DNA from 3 places in the Streptomyces siamensis genome. Region 1 is predicted to be linked to each of the others. Evidence: riboswitches for the same ligand, from Rfam matches in the RefSeq annotation. Region 1 holds a riboswitch; each other region holds the start of a gene.
The links. Region 1 has a riboswitch for cobalamin ahead of metE (5-methyltetrahydropteroyltriglutamate--homocysteine S-methyltransferase). Riboswitches for the same ligand answer to the same signal wherever they lie in the genome.
Positions count from the first base shown of each region.

Region 2: another riboswitch for cobalamin. It lies ahead of ABEB03_RS19970 (ribonucleoside-diphosphate reductase subunit alpha); the one in region 1 lies ahead of metE (5-methyltetrahydropteroyltriglutamate--homocysteine S-methyltransferase).
Region 3: another riboswitch for cobalamin. It lies ahead of ABEB03_RS45205 (cobalamin biosynthesis protein); the one in region 1 lies ahead of metE (5-methyltetrahydropteroyltriglutamate--homocysteine S-methyltransferase).

Region 1 is NZ_BAABKB010000031.1:44,466-49,258, forward strand. Features, by position in the region: gene ABEB03_RS33055 (GNAT family N-acetyltransferase) at 1-444, shown strand, start outside; partial or broken gene ABEB03_RS33060 (short-chain fatty acyl-CoA regulator family protein) at 792-1,118, opposite strand; partial or broken gene ABEB03_RS33065 (3-hydroxyacyl-CoA dehydrogenase family protein) at 1,131-1,493, shown strand; cobalamin riboswitch at 1,682-1,902, shown strand; gene metE (5-methyltetrahydropteroyltriglutamate--homocysteine S-methyltransferase) at 2,069-4,387, shown strand; gene ABEB03_RS33075 (hypothetical protein) at 4,628-4,793, shown strand, end outside.
Region 2 is NZ_BAABKB010000013.1:280,979-285,771, reverse strand. Features, by position in the region: gene ABEB03_RS19970 (ribonucleoside-diphosphate reductase subunit alpha) at 1-2,079, opposite strand, end outside; cobalamin riboswitch at 2,215-2,353, opposite strand; gene ABEB03_RS19965 (GNAT family N-acetyltransferase) at 2,428-2,952, opposite strand; gene mctP (monocarboxylate uptake permease MctP) at 3,099-4,697, opposite strand; gene ABEB03_RS19955 (DUF3311 domain-containing protein) at 4,694-4,793, opposite strand, start outside.
Region 3 is NZ_BAABKB010000076.1:67,180-71,972, reverse strand. Features, by position in the region: gene cobN (cobaltochelatase subunit CobN) at 1-129, opposite strand, end outside; gene ABEB03_RS45210 (cobyric acid synthase) at 126-1,634, opposite strand; gene ABEB03_RS45205 (cobalamin biosynthesis protein) at 1,684-2,646, opposite strand; cobalamin riboswitch at 2,757-2,897, opposite strand; gene ABEB03_RS45200 (hypothetical protein) at 3,160-3,381, opposite strand; gene ABEB03_RS45195 (inorganic phosphate transporter) at 3,394-4,647, opposite strand.

The DNA.
Region 1 (4,793 bases):
TGGGGACCGAACAGTGAAGCGCAGACGCGCGCGTTCGTGACGGATGCGGTCGACGCGTGGGCGCACACACCCCAGCAACGGTTCTCCTACGCGGCGCGTGTCGAGGGCGACGTGGTCGGCATGGGCGAGTTGCATGTCCGAAGCCGAGGACAACGGCAAGGCGAGATCACCTACGTCGTGCACCCGCAGGTCTGGGGCCAGGGCCTGGGAACAGCCATCGCGAACGAGCTGCTCACGCGAGGCTTCGAGGAACTCGACCTCCACCGGATCTATGCCACCTGCGACCCGCGCAACCGTGGGTCGGCTCGGGTGCTCGTCAAAATCGGCATGACATGGGAGGGGCGGCTTCGTCACACCGCGTTGATTCGGGACGGCTGGCGAGACTCTGAGATGTTCAGCATCGTCGAGGACGAGTGGCGCGCGGCTACCCGACCCGGTATCTGACGGAACAGCCGTGAAGAGACGGCTGCCCCTGCAGCGGCAGCTCGGACCCGAGGCGGCGTCTGTGGATGGTCAGCGGCTCGGTCACGCGACCAGCGGGGGTGAACCGAACGTCCGCTGCGGAGCAGGCCGGCGTAGGACGCACGAACGGGACTACCCCTGCGTGCGGCACCGCCGACCCGTCATCACATGACGCAAGGGCTCCTCAAAGGATCCGTGGGGCGAGGTCGCTGCGAGTCGGAACACCTACGTCGGTCGGTCGGCGTGGTGACGGCGCGGCTGATCCTCCGGCTTGCTCAAGCGCCGTGGAATCGCTGGGCTCTTGTCGGCGACCGTGTCACGTCCGGCGATCAGCCGTATGAGGAGGAACCAGTGTCGACGTGGTCCGAGTCCGAAACGGGGTACGGCACGAACGTGCTGCTGTTCTGATCGACGAGGAGCTGATGGCCGAGGGGAGGCGCGGCTCGTTGGGAGCAGTCGAGGCGCTCGCAGACGCGGCAGCCCATGCCGATGGGGGTGGCGGCGGACGCGTTGGTGAGGTCGAGGCCGTCCGAGTAGACAAGGCGGTGGGCGTGGCGGATTTCGCAGCCGAGGCCGATGGCGAAGGTCTTGCCGGGTTCGCCCCAGCCGCCGCGGTGCCGGGTGACGACTCGTGCGGTCCACAAGTAGCGCTGCCCGTGACCTGCACGGTCGAGGACTTCGCGACCCGTGTGCTCGGCAAGACCGTGATCCGGTCCCAGGACCGGGCAGGCTTCGTCGTCAACGCGCTGCTCATCCCCTACCTGCTGTCCGCGATCCGGATGGCAGAGTCCGGCCTCGCCACGGCCGCCGACATCGACGCCGGCATGGAGCTGGGCTGCGCTCACCCGATGGGCCCGCTGAAACTCGCGGACCTGATCGGTCTGGACACCGTCGCCTCGATCGCCGAGTCCCTCTACGACGAGTTCCGCGAGCCGCTCTACGCGCCATCGCCGCTGCTCCACCGGATGGTGCAAGCCGGACTGCTCGGCCGTCGGACCGGCAGGGGGTTCCACACCTACGACCAGGGCTGAGGACCTGGTAGGGCGCGGGCTGAGGGGCCCGTACCGCCGGCGGGACGAGGGTCCCGCGCGGTGTCACAAGGGAGGGGCGGGAGGCGCGAGTGCGGGCGCCTCCCGCCTTGTGGCGTTGCTGCCTTCGAGTGTCCCCCTTCACCATCCGGATGGTGGACGTGCCGCTTTCCCCGAACGCGGCACCCCGTAGGCTGACGGGAGCAGCTGGTTCGCCCCGTCCGCCAGACGGGATGCGTCGTAAGAGGGAACCCGGTGGGAATCCGGGACTGCCCCGCAGCGGTGAGCGGGAACGACCGCCGTCATACGCACTGGGCCCGAAGGAGGGTCTGGGAAGCGACGGCCAGTAGGTGTCCTCCTCGGTGAGGACGTGCCCGTGAGTCCGAAGACCTGCCAACTGCCCGCGCGCGAACCACTCGTGCGCGGACATTCCGGTGACCTCGAGGGCAGGTCGGCGTACACACCAGACGTTCGACCGTGCCTTGCCGCGCGGGGCCGTATCCGTCCGGTTCGTCACCCCTTCGCGCTCTCGTCCCGTCTCCGGAATCTCAGGGATTCATCTCGCGAAGGAGATCTCCGTGACAGCGAAGTCCGCGACCGCGGCAGCACGGGCCACCGTGTACGGCTACCCCCGCCAAGGACAGAACCGCGAACTGAAGAAGGCGATCGAGGGCTATTGGAAGGGCCGTGTCACCGCTGACGCCCTCCGAGCCACCGCCACCGACCTGCGCCGGACGCACTGGCGGCAACTGGCCGAAGCCGGCATCGACGAAGTGCCGACCGGTGACTTCTCGTACTACGACCACGTACTCGACACCACCGTCATGGTCGGCGCGATCCCCGCCCGCCATCGGGGCGCCGTCGCCGCGGACGCCCTGGATGGGTACTTCGCCATGGCGCGCGGCACCCAGGACGTCGCTCCGCTGGAGATGACGAAGTGGTTCGATACGAACTACCACTACCTGGTGCCTGAGCTGGGCCCGGACACGGTGTTCAACGCGGACTCGACCAAGCAGGTCGACGAGTTCAAGGAAGCCCTGGCCCTGGGGCTGACGGCCCGGCCCGTCCTCGTCGGGCCCGTCACCTACCTCCTGCTGGCCAAGGCCGCACAGGGCGTGGCCGCCGACTTCGACCCGCTCGTCCTCCTCGACAGCCTCCTTCCGGTGTATGCGAAGGTCCTCGCCGACCTGCGAGCCGCCGGCGCCACCTGGGTGCAGCTCGACGAGCCGGCCCTCGTGCAGGACCGCACCCCGGCCGCGCTGAACGCAGCGGCCCGCGCCTACCGCGATCTCGGCGCACGCACGGACCGGCCCAAGCTGCTGGTCGCCTCCTACTTCGACCGGCTCGGCGAAGCCCTGCCCGTGCTCGCCAAGGCGCCGGTCGAGGGCCTGTCCCTGGACTTCACCGGGGCGGCGGCCGCCAACCTCGAAGATCTCGCCGCCGTGGGCGGCCTGCCCGGCAAGCGCCTGGTCGCCGGTGTCGTCGACGGCCGCAACATCTGGGTGAACGACCTCGAGAAGTCACTCACGACGCTCGGCACCCTGCTGGGGCTGGCGGACCGGGTCGACGTCGCCACCTCCTGCTCCCTGTTGCACGTGCCGCTCGACGCCTCCGTAGAACGCGACATCGAGCCGCAGATCGTGCGCTGGCTCGCCTTCGCGCGGCAAAAGACACGGGAGGTCGTCACTCTGGCCCGGGGCATCGCCCGGGGCACCGACACGATCGCGGCCGAACTGGCCGCCAACCGGGCCGATCTGGCCTCGCGTGCAGGCTCACCGATCGCTCACGATCCGGCCGTGCGGGCGCGGGCCGCCGCCGTCACCGAGGCCGACGCCCGCCGCTCCCAGCCGTACCCCGAGCGGACGACCGCCCAGCGCGCCCGCCTCGGGCTGCCGCTGCTGCCGACCACCACGATCGGCTCCTTCCCGCAGACGAACGAACTGCGCACGGCACGCGCCGACCTGCGCGCGGGGCGCATCGACACGGGCGGCTACGAGGAGCGTGTCAAGGCCGAGATCCAGGAGGTGATCTCCTTCCAGGAGAAGGCCGGCCTGGACGTCCTGGTGCACGGCGAGGCCGAACGCAATGACATGGTCCAGTACTTCGCCGAGCAGCTCACCGGCTACCTCGCCACTCAGCACGGCTGGGTCCAGTCGTACGGCACGCGGTACGTCCGCCCGCCGATCCTGGCCGGTGACATCTCCCGCCCCGAACCCATGACGGTGCGCTGGACCACGTACGCACAGTCCCTCACGGGGCGTCCGGTCAAGGGCATGCTCACCGGGCCGGTCACCATGCTCGCCTGGTCCTTCGTCCGCGACGACCAGCCCCTCGGCGACACAGCCCGCCAAGTCGCCCTCGCGCTGCGCGACGAGGTGGGCGACCTGGAAGCCGCAGGGGCCTCGGTGATCCAGGTGGACGAGCCGGCGCTGCGCGAGACGCTGCCGCTGCGCACCGCCGACCGAGCCGCCTACCTCGGCTGGGCCACGGAGGCGTTCCGACTGTCCACGGCCGGTGTGCGCCCGGACACCCAGATCCATACGCACATGTGCTACGCCGAGTTCGGCGACATCGTCCAGGCCATCGACGACCTGGACGCCGATGTCATCAGCCTGGAGGCCGCCCGCTCCCACATGCAGGTCGCCCGTGAACTGGCCCGCCACGGCTACCCGCGCGAGGCCGGACCCGGTGTCTACGACATCCACTCCCCGCGCGTTCCGAGCGTCGAGGAGGCGGCCGAACTGCTGCGCACCGGGCTGAAGGCCATCCCCGCGGAACGCCTGTGGGTCAATCCCGACTGTGGCCTGAAGACCCGCGGTTGGTTGGAGACGCGCTCCTCCCTGGAGAACCTGGTCGCAGCCGCCCGCACGGTCCGCGGTGAGCTGTCCCCCTACTAGGCCGGTCGAGAGCAAAGGTCGGGGCGGGAGCGCTCCGGCCTTTGCCGAGCAAGCACGTCTTCTGCCTGACGGCGGGCTACGTGGCGCTCGGCCCCGGCCGCTGCCTGCCGTGTCGGGCACCTCGCCGAGCTGGGGCATCTTCTCACCCGCCTCTAACCCTACAGATCGTAGTGTCGATTTACAGTCCTACAGGCTGTAGGGGGTTCCAGCCCTGTGGTGAGAGACGACGAGAGGTGCACCATGGCCGACGGCTCGAACGCCACGACGACCCGGGAACGTCCCACCGGCCTTCCACTCCTCGCCACCTGGCTCAGCCGCGCCCAGGGGGAGCCCTGGCTCGCGGTGGTCGCAGCCACCTTCACGCTCGCCCAGCTGGTTCTGGTCCGCACGGGGCTCGGCTGGGACG
Region 2 (4,793 bases), on a different contig from region 1:
CTCCCACGCAGTGCGGTACAGCGCCCGGACCTCGGCGGGGATCCACGCGAAGTCCTGCACGGAGCCGCTGGAGTCGCGCAGCGCCTCCCGGGTGCGCGCGTCCCAGACGCCGAGTTCCTTGAGGTCGGCGACCAGGTAGGAGTTGACCTGGAGGAACTCGCCGGAGAGCGTCTCGCGCTTGAACAGGTTGGAGACCTGCGGCTCGATGCACTCGTACACGCCCGCGATGGACGCGATGGTGGCGGTGGGCGCGATGGCGAGCAGCAGCGCGTTGCGCATGCCGACCGCGGCGATGCGTTCCCGCAGTGCCGCCCAGCGCTCCGGCCAGGTCAGCTCGGCGTCGAAGTGGTCGGGGTGCAGCACACCGCGGGCCGTACGGGTCTTCTCCCAGGCCGGCAGCGGGCCGTTGCGCTCGGCGAGGTCCGCGGAGGCCTCGTACGCGGCGAGCATGATGCGCTCGGCGATCCGCGTGGACAGCGCCTTCGCCTCGGCCGAGTCGAAGGGCAGCCGCAGCTTGAAGAAGACGTCCTGGAGGCCCATCGCGCCGAGGCCCACCGGGCGCCACCTGGCGTTGGAGCGGCCCGCCTGCTCGGTCGGGTAGAAGTTGATGTCGACGACCCGGTCCAGGAACGTCACGGCCGTGCGGACGGTCTCGTCCAGCCGCTCCCAGTCGATGTCGCCGTCGCTCACGAAGGCACCGAGGTTGACCGAACCGAGGTTGCAGACCGCCGTCTCCCCGTCGTCCGTGACCTCCAGGATCTCGGTGCACAGGTTCGAGGAGTGGACGGTGTGGCCCGGCTCGGCGGTCTGGTTGGCGGCGCGGTTGGCGGCGTCCTTGAAGGTCATCCAGCCGTTGCCGGTCTGTGCGAGGGTGCGCATCATCCGGCCGTACAGGTCGCGGGCCGGGATGGTCTTCCGGGCGAGCCCGGCCTCCTCCGCCTTGCGGTACGCGGCGTCGAACTCGTCGCCCCACAGGTCGACCAGCTCCGGCACGTCGGCCGGGGAGAACAGCGACCAGTCGCCGTTCTCGTTCACCCGGCGCATGAACTCGTCCGGGATCCAGTGCGCCAGGTTCAGGTTGTGCGTGCGCCGGGCGTCCTCACCGGTGTTGTCGCGCAGCTCCAGGAACTCCTCGATGTCGGAGTGCCAGGTCTCCAGGTAGACGGCCGCCGCGCCCTTGCGCCGGCCGCCCTGGTTCACCGCGGCGACCGAGGCGTCGAGGGTCTTCAGGAACGGGACGATGCCGTTGGAGTGCCCGTTCGTGCCGCGGATCAGCGAACCGCGCGAACGGATGCGGGAGTACGACAGCCCGATGCCGCCCGCGTGCTTCGAGAGCCGGGCCACCTGGTGGTAGCGGTCGTAGATGGAGTCGAGCTCGTCCAGCGGGGAGTCGAGGAGGTAGCAGGACGACATCTGCGGGTGCCGCGTACCGGAGTTGAAGAGCGTCGGGGAGGAGGGCAGGTAGTCGAGGCGGCTCATCAGCCGGTAGAGCGCGGAGACTTCGTCCACGGAGCGGACGCTGTCGTCCTCGGCGAGACCCGACGCCACCCGGAGCATGAAGTGCTGGGGCGTCTCGATCACCCGGCGGGTGATCGGGTGGCGGAGCAGATAGCGGCTGTGCAGGGTGCGCAGGCCGAAGTAGCCGAAGCGGTCGTCGCCCTCGACGTCGACGAGCGCGTCGAGGCGGGCCGTGTGCAGGCGGACGAACTCCGCCGTACGGTCCGCGACAAGACCTTCGCGGTGGCCGACGGCGACCGACTCGGAGAAGGACGCGACGCCCTGCGAGGCGGCCTCGGCCGCGATGCTGATCGTCAGCAGCCGGGCGGCCAGCCGCGAGTACGCGGGGTCCTCGGAGATGAGTCCCGCCGCCGCCTCGGTGGCCAGCTCACGCAGCTCCGCCTCGTCGGCCCGGGCGGACCGGCCGCGCAGCGCGGCGGCAGCGACCCGGCCGGGGTCGGCGTCGGGGAGGTCGGCGGTGAGATCGGTCAGGATCCGCAGCAGCGCGGTACCGGGACCGTCCGTCTCCACCGGGGCCTGCTGCGCTGACGCTGAAGCCGGATCGGCTGGCGCGATGGTCACGTGGGGCTCTCCCTCGCTCGGCACGGGGCCTGTCGGGAGGCACGGAGGCACACGGGGGCGCTGACCGGAGGGCAGCGCACCGCGTCCACCGGCCCATTCCGCGAGGCCCGGACGTCGTCGGCACCCGGGCCGGACGGCCGGGGTGCGCTGCCGGCAGGTCCTCGGACTGAAGCCAGCGCGTGCAGGCGGATACGCGAACACGCACAAGTACACCGTTGCGGGACAGTTCCGGATTCGCACCGGATTCCCCTGCGGCGACAGCGAGCATGAGCATACATCTTGTGCCGGGCTGCGGGACCACCCCCACATGTTGTGTCGTGTCGGCTTCGGAGGGTGGCAGGAGAGCTGTCAGAGCGTCAGTTCGTAGGTGAGGAGCCTGATGTCGTCCAGCTCCGGGATCGGGTTCCAGTCGCGGTCCGGGGTGCGGGTGAAGCCGAGGCGCTCGTAGATCCGGTGGGCGGCGTGCATGGAGTGCTGGGTGGACAGCACGATGCGTACGCAGCCCTCCGTGGCCCGTGCGCGGTCGACGCAGGCGCGGACGAGTGCCTCCCCGGCACCCCGGCCGCGTGCCTCGCGGGCGACCGCGAGCATGCGGATCTCGGCCTCGCCGGGGCGGGCGATGTCGGCCATGGCGCCGCCGCGCGGCACGAAGGTCACCCCACCCAGCAGCCGCTGCGTGCCGGGCGTGGAGTCGCGTTCGACCGCGACGAGCACGTCGGCCGCGGCGGCGCGCTTGGCCACGTCCCGCAGCTCTCCGAGGTACGCGTCGCTCTCCCCGAAGTCGAGCAGTCCGTCGCCGAGATAGGCCTGGGCGGTGATCTCGCCGAGGCCCGGGTACTCCTCGGGACGCGCGACGCGGATGACTGTGTCCATGCGCACAGTCTGTGGGAGATCGCGCGGGAGGGCCGCCGAATTCCCAGGGGCTGGGACCTGTCACCGTACGACGGCAGGACCGCGGGCGCGAAAAGACCGCGGCGCCCCCCTGACCGAGGGGCGCCGCGGAGTGTGGAACCGCCGGGTCAGTGGGCCGCCACCGGCAGCTCCACCTCGACCCCCGGGTCGCCCGCGTCCGCCGTGTAGTCCTCGGCGGACGTCTCGTCGACGCCGTCCGGGGCCTTGAACGCACGCAGCGCGAAGGTGAGGACGACCGTCACGACCACGTTCAGGGTGAACGCCGTGAAGCCGATGTAGCCGATCTCCCCGATGCCGGGGATCTCCTTGGCGCTGCCGCCGAAGTGCTTCTGCGTCGGCGAGGCCACCCCGTACGCGGCGATCGTGCCGTAGAGCATGCCCACGGCCCAGCCGACGAGGAGCGCCCAGCGGTGGAACCAGCGGGTGAACAGGCCGCCGACCAGGGCCGGGAAGGTCTGCAGGATCCAGATGCCGCCCAGGAGCTGGAAGTTGATGGCGACCGTCTTGTCCATGGTGAGGACGAAGACCAGCGCGCCCACCTTCACCAGCAGGGAGACCAGCTTGGAGACCTTGGTCTCCTGCTGCGGAGTGGCGTCCGGCTTGATGAAGTCCTTGTAGATGTTGCGCGTGAAGAGGTTCGCGGCGGCGATCGACATGATGGCCGCGGGGACCAGCGCGCCGATGCCGATGGCCGCGAAGGCCACACCCGCGAACCAGTCCGGGAACATGTTCTCGAACAGCTGCGGGATCGCGAGCTGGCCGTTGGTGACCTTCACCCCGGCCGCGATCGCCATGAACCCGAGCAGCGCGAGCAGGCCCAGCATCAGCGAGTACAGCGGGAGGATCGTGGTGTTGCGGCGGATCACCTCGCGGCTGCGGCTGGACAGCGTCGCCGTGATCGAGTGCGGATACATGAACAGCGCGAGTGCCGAGCCGAGCGCGAGCGTGGCGTAGGTCCACTGGCCCGCCTCGGGAGGCACGAGCCCGCCCGCGCCGGCCGCGGTGTACTTGTCGCCCGCCGCCTTGAAGATCTCGTCGAATCCGCCCAGCTTGATCGGGATGTAGATGATGGCCACCGCGATCACGATGTAGATCAGGGTGTCCTTCACGAACGCGATCAGGGCGGGGGCACGCAGGCCCGAGGAGTAGGTGTAGGCGGCCAGCACACCGAAGGCGATGAGCAGCGGAAGGTCCTTGACGAACCAGTTGGTGTTGTCGCCGCCGCCCACGCCCATCACGTCCAGGACGGCCTGGATGCCGACCAGCTGGAGCGCGATGTACGGCATGGTCGCCAGGATGCCGGTGATCGCCACGGCCAGGGACAGACCCTTGGAGCCGAAGCGGCCGCGAACGAAGTCGGACGTCGTCACGTATCCGTGCTTGTGGGACACCGACCACAGGCGCGGCAGGAAGGTGAAGATCAGCGGGTAGACCAGGATCGTGTACGGCACGGCGAAGAAGCCGGCCGCGCCCGCCGCGTAGATGGCGGCCGGTACGGCCACGAACGTGTACGCGGTGTACAGGTCGCCGCCGAGCAGGAACCAGGTGATCCAGGTTCCGAACGACCTTCCGCCCAGGCCCCATTCGTCGAGGCTGTGCTCGTTGTCGGCCTTGCGCCAGCGCGCGGCCAGGAACCCTACGACCGTGACGGCCAGGAAGAAGAAGATGAAGACGCCGAGTGCGACGCCGTTGACGCCGTCCTTCATGCTCCGGCACTCCCCTCGGCGGATGCTTCGGCACCCTCGGCAAAGGCCGGGGCGCCCTTGGTGGAAGTGCGGGTGGCGGCGGAGGCGCGGGCCCGC
Region 3 (4,793 bases), on a different contig from region 1:
GTCGAGCAGCGCGGGCAGCTCCGTCACGACGTCCACCCGGGTCGGATTGCCGATCCGGTACGGGGCACCGGAGGCACGGGCCGCCAGCAGATCCGTGTCGGCGGTCGACAACAACAACACTGTGCTCATGCGGGCGCTCCCGGTGGAATGAAAGGCAGTCCTTGCGGCGCGCCCGACTCGATGAGCCGCAACAGCGCGTCCGTGTCCGCGTGTTCCTCGATCAGATCGCCGAGCCGGTCCAGCTGCTCCTCACGCAGCGCCGCGAACGACGTGTCGGCGGCCGGCACGAAGCGGCGGCCCGCGGCGGCGGCCACCTCGCGCAGGAAGGCCCGCCGGAATCCGTCCGACTCCAGCGAGCCGTGCCAGTGGGTGCCCCACACGGAGCCGACCCGGCATCCGTCCAAGAAGGGTTCCCCACCGGTGACATCGGCGACGCCGTGGTGGATCTCGTACCCCTCGACCCGTTCTCCCAGGGCCTCGCCGACCGGTCTGGTCAGCGTCTTCTCGTGCGCGAACCGCACCCGCACCGGGAGCAGTCCGAGCCCGTCGACGTGGCCTGCCCGGCTCTCCACGTCGTCCTCGATGTGCTCGCCGAGCAGCTGGAAGCCGCCGCAGATGCCGAGCGTGGGCCGGCCCTCGGCGGCCCGGCGCAGCAGCGCGTCGGCGAGTCCGCGCTCACGCAGCCACTCCAGCGCCTTCACGGTTCCCCGCGTCCCGGGCACCACGACCAGGTCGGCGTCGGCGAGTTCCTCGGCCCGGTCCACGAACCGCACGACCACGCCCGGTTCGGCGGCCAGCGCGTCGACGTCCGTGAAGTTCGACATGAGCGGCACCGCGCAGACGGCGACCCGCAGAACGTCCGCGCCGACAGGGGCGGTGACCTCCGACTCGCGGACCGCCCCGCGCAGCGACACCCGCAGCCCGTCCTCCTCGTCGATGCCGAGACCGTGCCGGAACGGCAGCACACCGTAGGAGGGCCGCCCGGTGAGGTCCTTCAGCATGTCGAGACCGGGTTCCAGCAGCGACACGTCACCGCGGAACTTGTTGACGAGGAACCCGGCGACGAGCGCCTGGTCCTCGCGCGACAGCAGCGCGACCGTCCCGAAGAAGGAGGCGAACACACCGCCGCGGTCGATGTCGCCGACGACGAGCACGGGCAGCCCCGCATTGCGGGCGATGCCCATGTTCACGATGTCGGTGCGCCGCAGATTGATCTCGGCAGGGCTGCCGGCCCCCTCACAGATCACCGCGTCATACGTGCCCCGCAACTCGGCCAGACAGTCCAGGACCGTGCCGAGGAGCGCCTGTTGGCGACCTCCGTGGTAGCCGCGCGCGCTCATCTCGCCCACGGGCTTGCCCATGAGCACGACCTGACTGCTCCGGTCGCTGCCCGGCTTGAGCAGCACGGGGTTCATGAGCGCGGTCGGCTCGACGCGCGCGGCCTGCGCCTGCATGGCCTGTGCGCGCCCGATCTCGGCGCCCTCACGGGTGACGAACGAGTTGAGGGACATGTTCTGCGCCTTGAACGGCGCGACCTTGACGCCCCGTCGCACCAGCCACCGGCAGATCCCGGCGGTGACGACGCTCTTGCCGGCGTCGGAGGTCGTTCCGGCGATCAGCAGTCCGCCGCTCATGACATGGCCCCTTCGCGCGCTCCGGCATCCATGGCGTACCCCTCCCCGGTCATGCCCCGGCCCCTCTCCGCCGTGCGGCGGCGCGCCCGACGAGCGTCCGTCCGACGGCGCACGCGCCCAGCGCCAGCCAGCCCACGCGACGCGACAGCCGTACGGCCCGTTCGATGTCGGCGACGGCCACCGCACGGCCGTCGCCGTTGAGGACGGGCCGGTGCTCGACCCGGCCCGCGTACGAGAGCGTCCCGCCGAGCCGCACCCCGAGCGCCCCCGCGAACGAGGCCTCCACCGGACCGGCGTTGGGACTCGGATGCTTGCGGGCATCCGTGCGCCAGGCGCGGGCGGCGCTGCGCGGGGCGCCACCGGCGACGGTCGCGAGCACGGCGGTCAGCCGCGCCCCCGGCCAGCCGGCGACGTCGTCGAGCCGCGCTGAAGCCCAGCCGTACCGCCGGTACTTGGGCGACTTGTGCCCGACCATCGCGTCGAGCGTGTTCACGGCGCGGAAGGCGACCAGACCGGGCGCACCGCCGACGGCCCCCCACACCAGGGCTCCCACCACGGCGTCGGAGGTGTTCTCGGCGACGGACTCGACGACGGCCCGCGCGATTCCGTCGGAGTCCAGCGCCTGGGGGTCGCGCCCGCACAGGTGCGGCAGCCGTTCCCGGGCCACCTCCACGTCGCCCGCGGCGAGCGCCGAGCCGATCGCCCGCGCCTCACGGCCGAGTGTGGTGCCGCCGACGACGGCCCAGGTGGCGGCGGCGGTCAGCGCGACGGAGGCGGCGGGGGAGGGCCGGACGGCGCGGCGGGCGAGGGCGGCGAGGGCGGTGGCACCGCCCACGCACACGGCGGTGTGCAGTGCACCCCGGCCGCGGTCGTCCCGCCACAACACCTGTTCCACGGCGCCCGCGGCCCGACCGAACACGGCGACCGGATGCCCCCGGCGAGGATCACCGAGCAGCAGGTCGCCGAGAAGGCCGGCGGCGGCGCCGTACGCGAAGACGCGATCGGCACGCATCGGTTCAGCCGGCCGTCAGGTCGGTCTCAACCGTCGTTCGCGTCCTGCGCAGAGCACTTGGGCAGCCGTGCATGGCGACATGTCCTCACTCAGGGTGTCCACGCCCTGGTTCGACGAGACCGGCGGTGAGAGTTCCTGGCTCCCGGGACATCTCTTCCCCGGTGACAGTGGCGGGACCGCGCCGGACTTGCACCGGCTTCCTCTCTTGCCGCCGTACTTGGCTCCGGCAGTCCACCACGGGGCGAGAACAGCCGTCAACTTGCTGTTGACCTGCGAGGAGAGAGTGTGCTGAGCCCCACACCGCCACCATGCCCGGCTGCCCGCCAAGACCGAATTGCACCGTGTTCCGGGGTCGTTGCGCAGGCCCGCGGACCGCCTTCCGACGACCCGGAACGCATCCCGCCGCGCACGTCCGCCTGTCGTCCCCTCGCGCCGGAGGCCCGGCACGACGAAGGGCGGGTACGGGACAGAGGGTCCCGTACCCGCCCTTCGTGCGGCAGAGCGTCGCCCGTGTCAGGAGACGATGATGAAGATCCCGTACGCCACGGCCGCCGCGCAGGCCGCGAAGCAGGCGTACGCGCCGGTGACCGCGAGGGCCGCCGAGTCGCCCCGGGCGGACGCCGACTCACGCTTGGAGAGGCCGACGATGCCGAGGGTGAAGAGGCCGACGAGTGCCACGGTGGCCCCGAGGCTGACTCCGAAGACGGAGCCGAGGGCTGCCCAGTCGATGTTCATGCTGTTGGTTCCTTACACCGTGGCCGGGCGGGTGGGCTCGGCGGAGGGGCCGGGGTCCGGCACCGGGATGGTGGCCTTGAGCTCGGAGTCGGCCGTGGTGACCGGGCCGGCCGGCGGCACGGCGACGGCGGCCATCGCCGTGGTGACGACGCCGGCGGGCTCGGCGTCGACGTCGTTCACGTTGTCGACGGTGACCGGCTGGCGGCGCGACAGCGTCCAGATGACGCCGGCGCCGGCGACCAGCAGCACGCCCGTGAGGACGATGCCCCAGGTGCCCTGCTTGGTCAGGAACTCGGCGGAGGCACCGGCCAGACCCGCGGCCGGCAGGGTCAGACCCCAGGCCACGAACATGCGGGTCGCGGTCGACCAGCGGACCACACCGCCCTTGCGGCCGAGGCCCGAGCCCATCACGGCGCCGGAGCAGACCTGGGTGGTGGAGAGGGAGAAGCCGATGTGCGAAGAGGCCAGGATGGCCGTCGCGGCGCTGGTCTGGGCGGCGAAGCCCTGCGGCGGCGCGAGGTCGGTGAGGCCCTTGCCCATCGTGCGGATGATGCGCCAGCCGCCCAGGTAGGTGCCGAGCGCGATGGCCATACCGGCCGAGACGATGACCCAGGTGGGAGGGTTCGAGCCGGGGGCGATGACGCCGCCGGTGACCAGGGCCAGGGTGATGATGCCCATCGTCTTCTGCGCGTCGTTCGTGCCGTGGGCGAGGGAGACCAGGCCGGCGGAGGCGATCTGGCCGGCGCGGTAGCCCTTGGCGGTCGCCTTCTCCTCGACGCGACCGCCGATGCGGTACGTCAGCCGGGTGGCCAGCATGGCGGCGATTCCGGCCACGATCGGCGCGGCCACCGCGGGGATGAGCACCTTGGTGACGACGGTCGAACCGTTCACCGACGACCAGCCCGCCGACATGACGGCGGCACCGATGAGGCCGCCGAAGAGTGCGTGGGAGGAGCTGGAGGGCAGACCCAGGAGCCAGGTCAGCAGATTCCAGAGGATGGCGCCGACGAGCGCCGCGAAGATCACTTCGGTGCGTATGCCCTCTTCGTTGATGATTCCGCCGGAGATCGTCTTGGCGACCTCCACCGAGAGGAACGCACCGACGAGATTCAGCACGGCGGACATGGCCACCGCCGTCTTGGGCTTGAGAGCGCCGGTCGAGATGGTCGTCGCCATCGCGTTGGCAGTGTCGTGGAAACCGTTCGTGAAATCGAACACGAGAGCGGTGACGATCACGATTCCGAGGAGGAGCGTGATGTGTTCCATTTACCCAGGCTTCTGTTGGACGTCAGTGGCATGTGGACCGTAAGCAACCTGGGTGAACGGAAGATGAACTGAGGCAGGCTGTGGGGTGTCTCAATCGGCGGGATGCCCCTCCGTTTGTGCCGGAGGGGTCCCCCGTTCCTCGAACG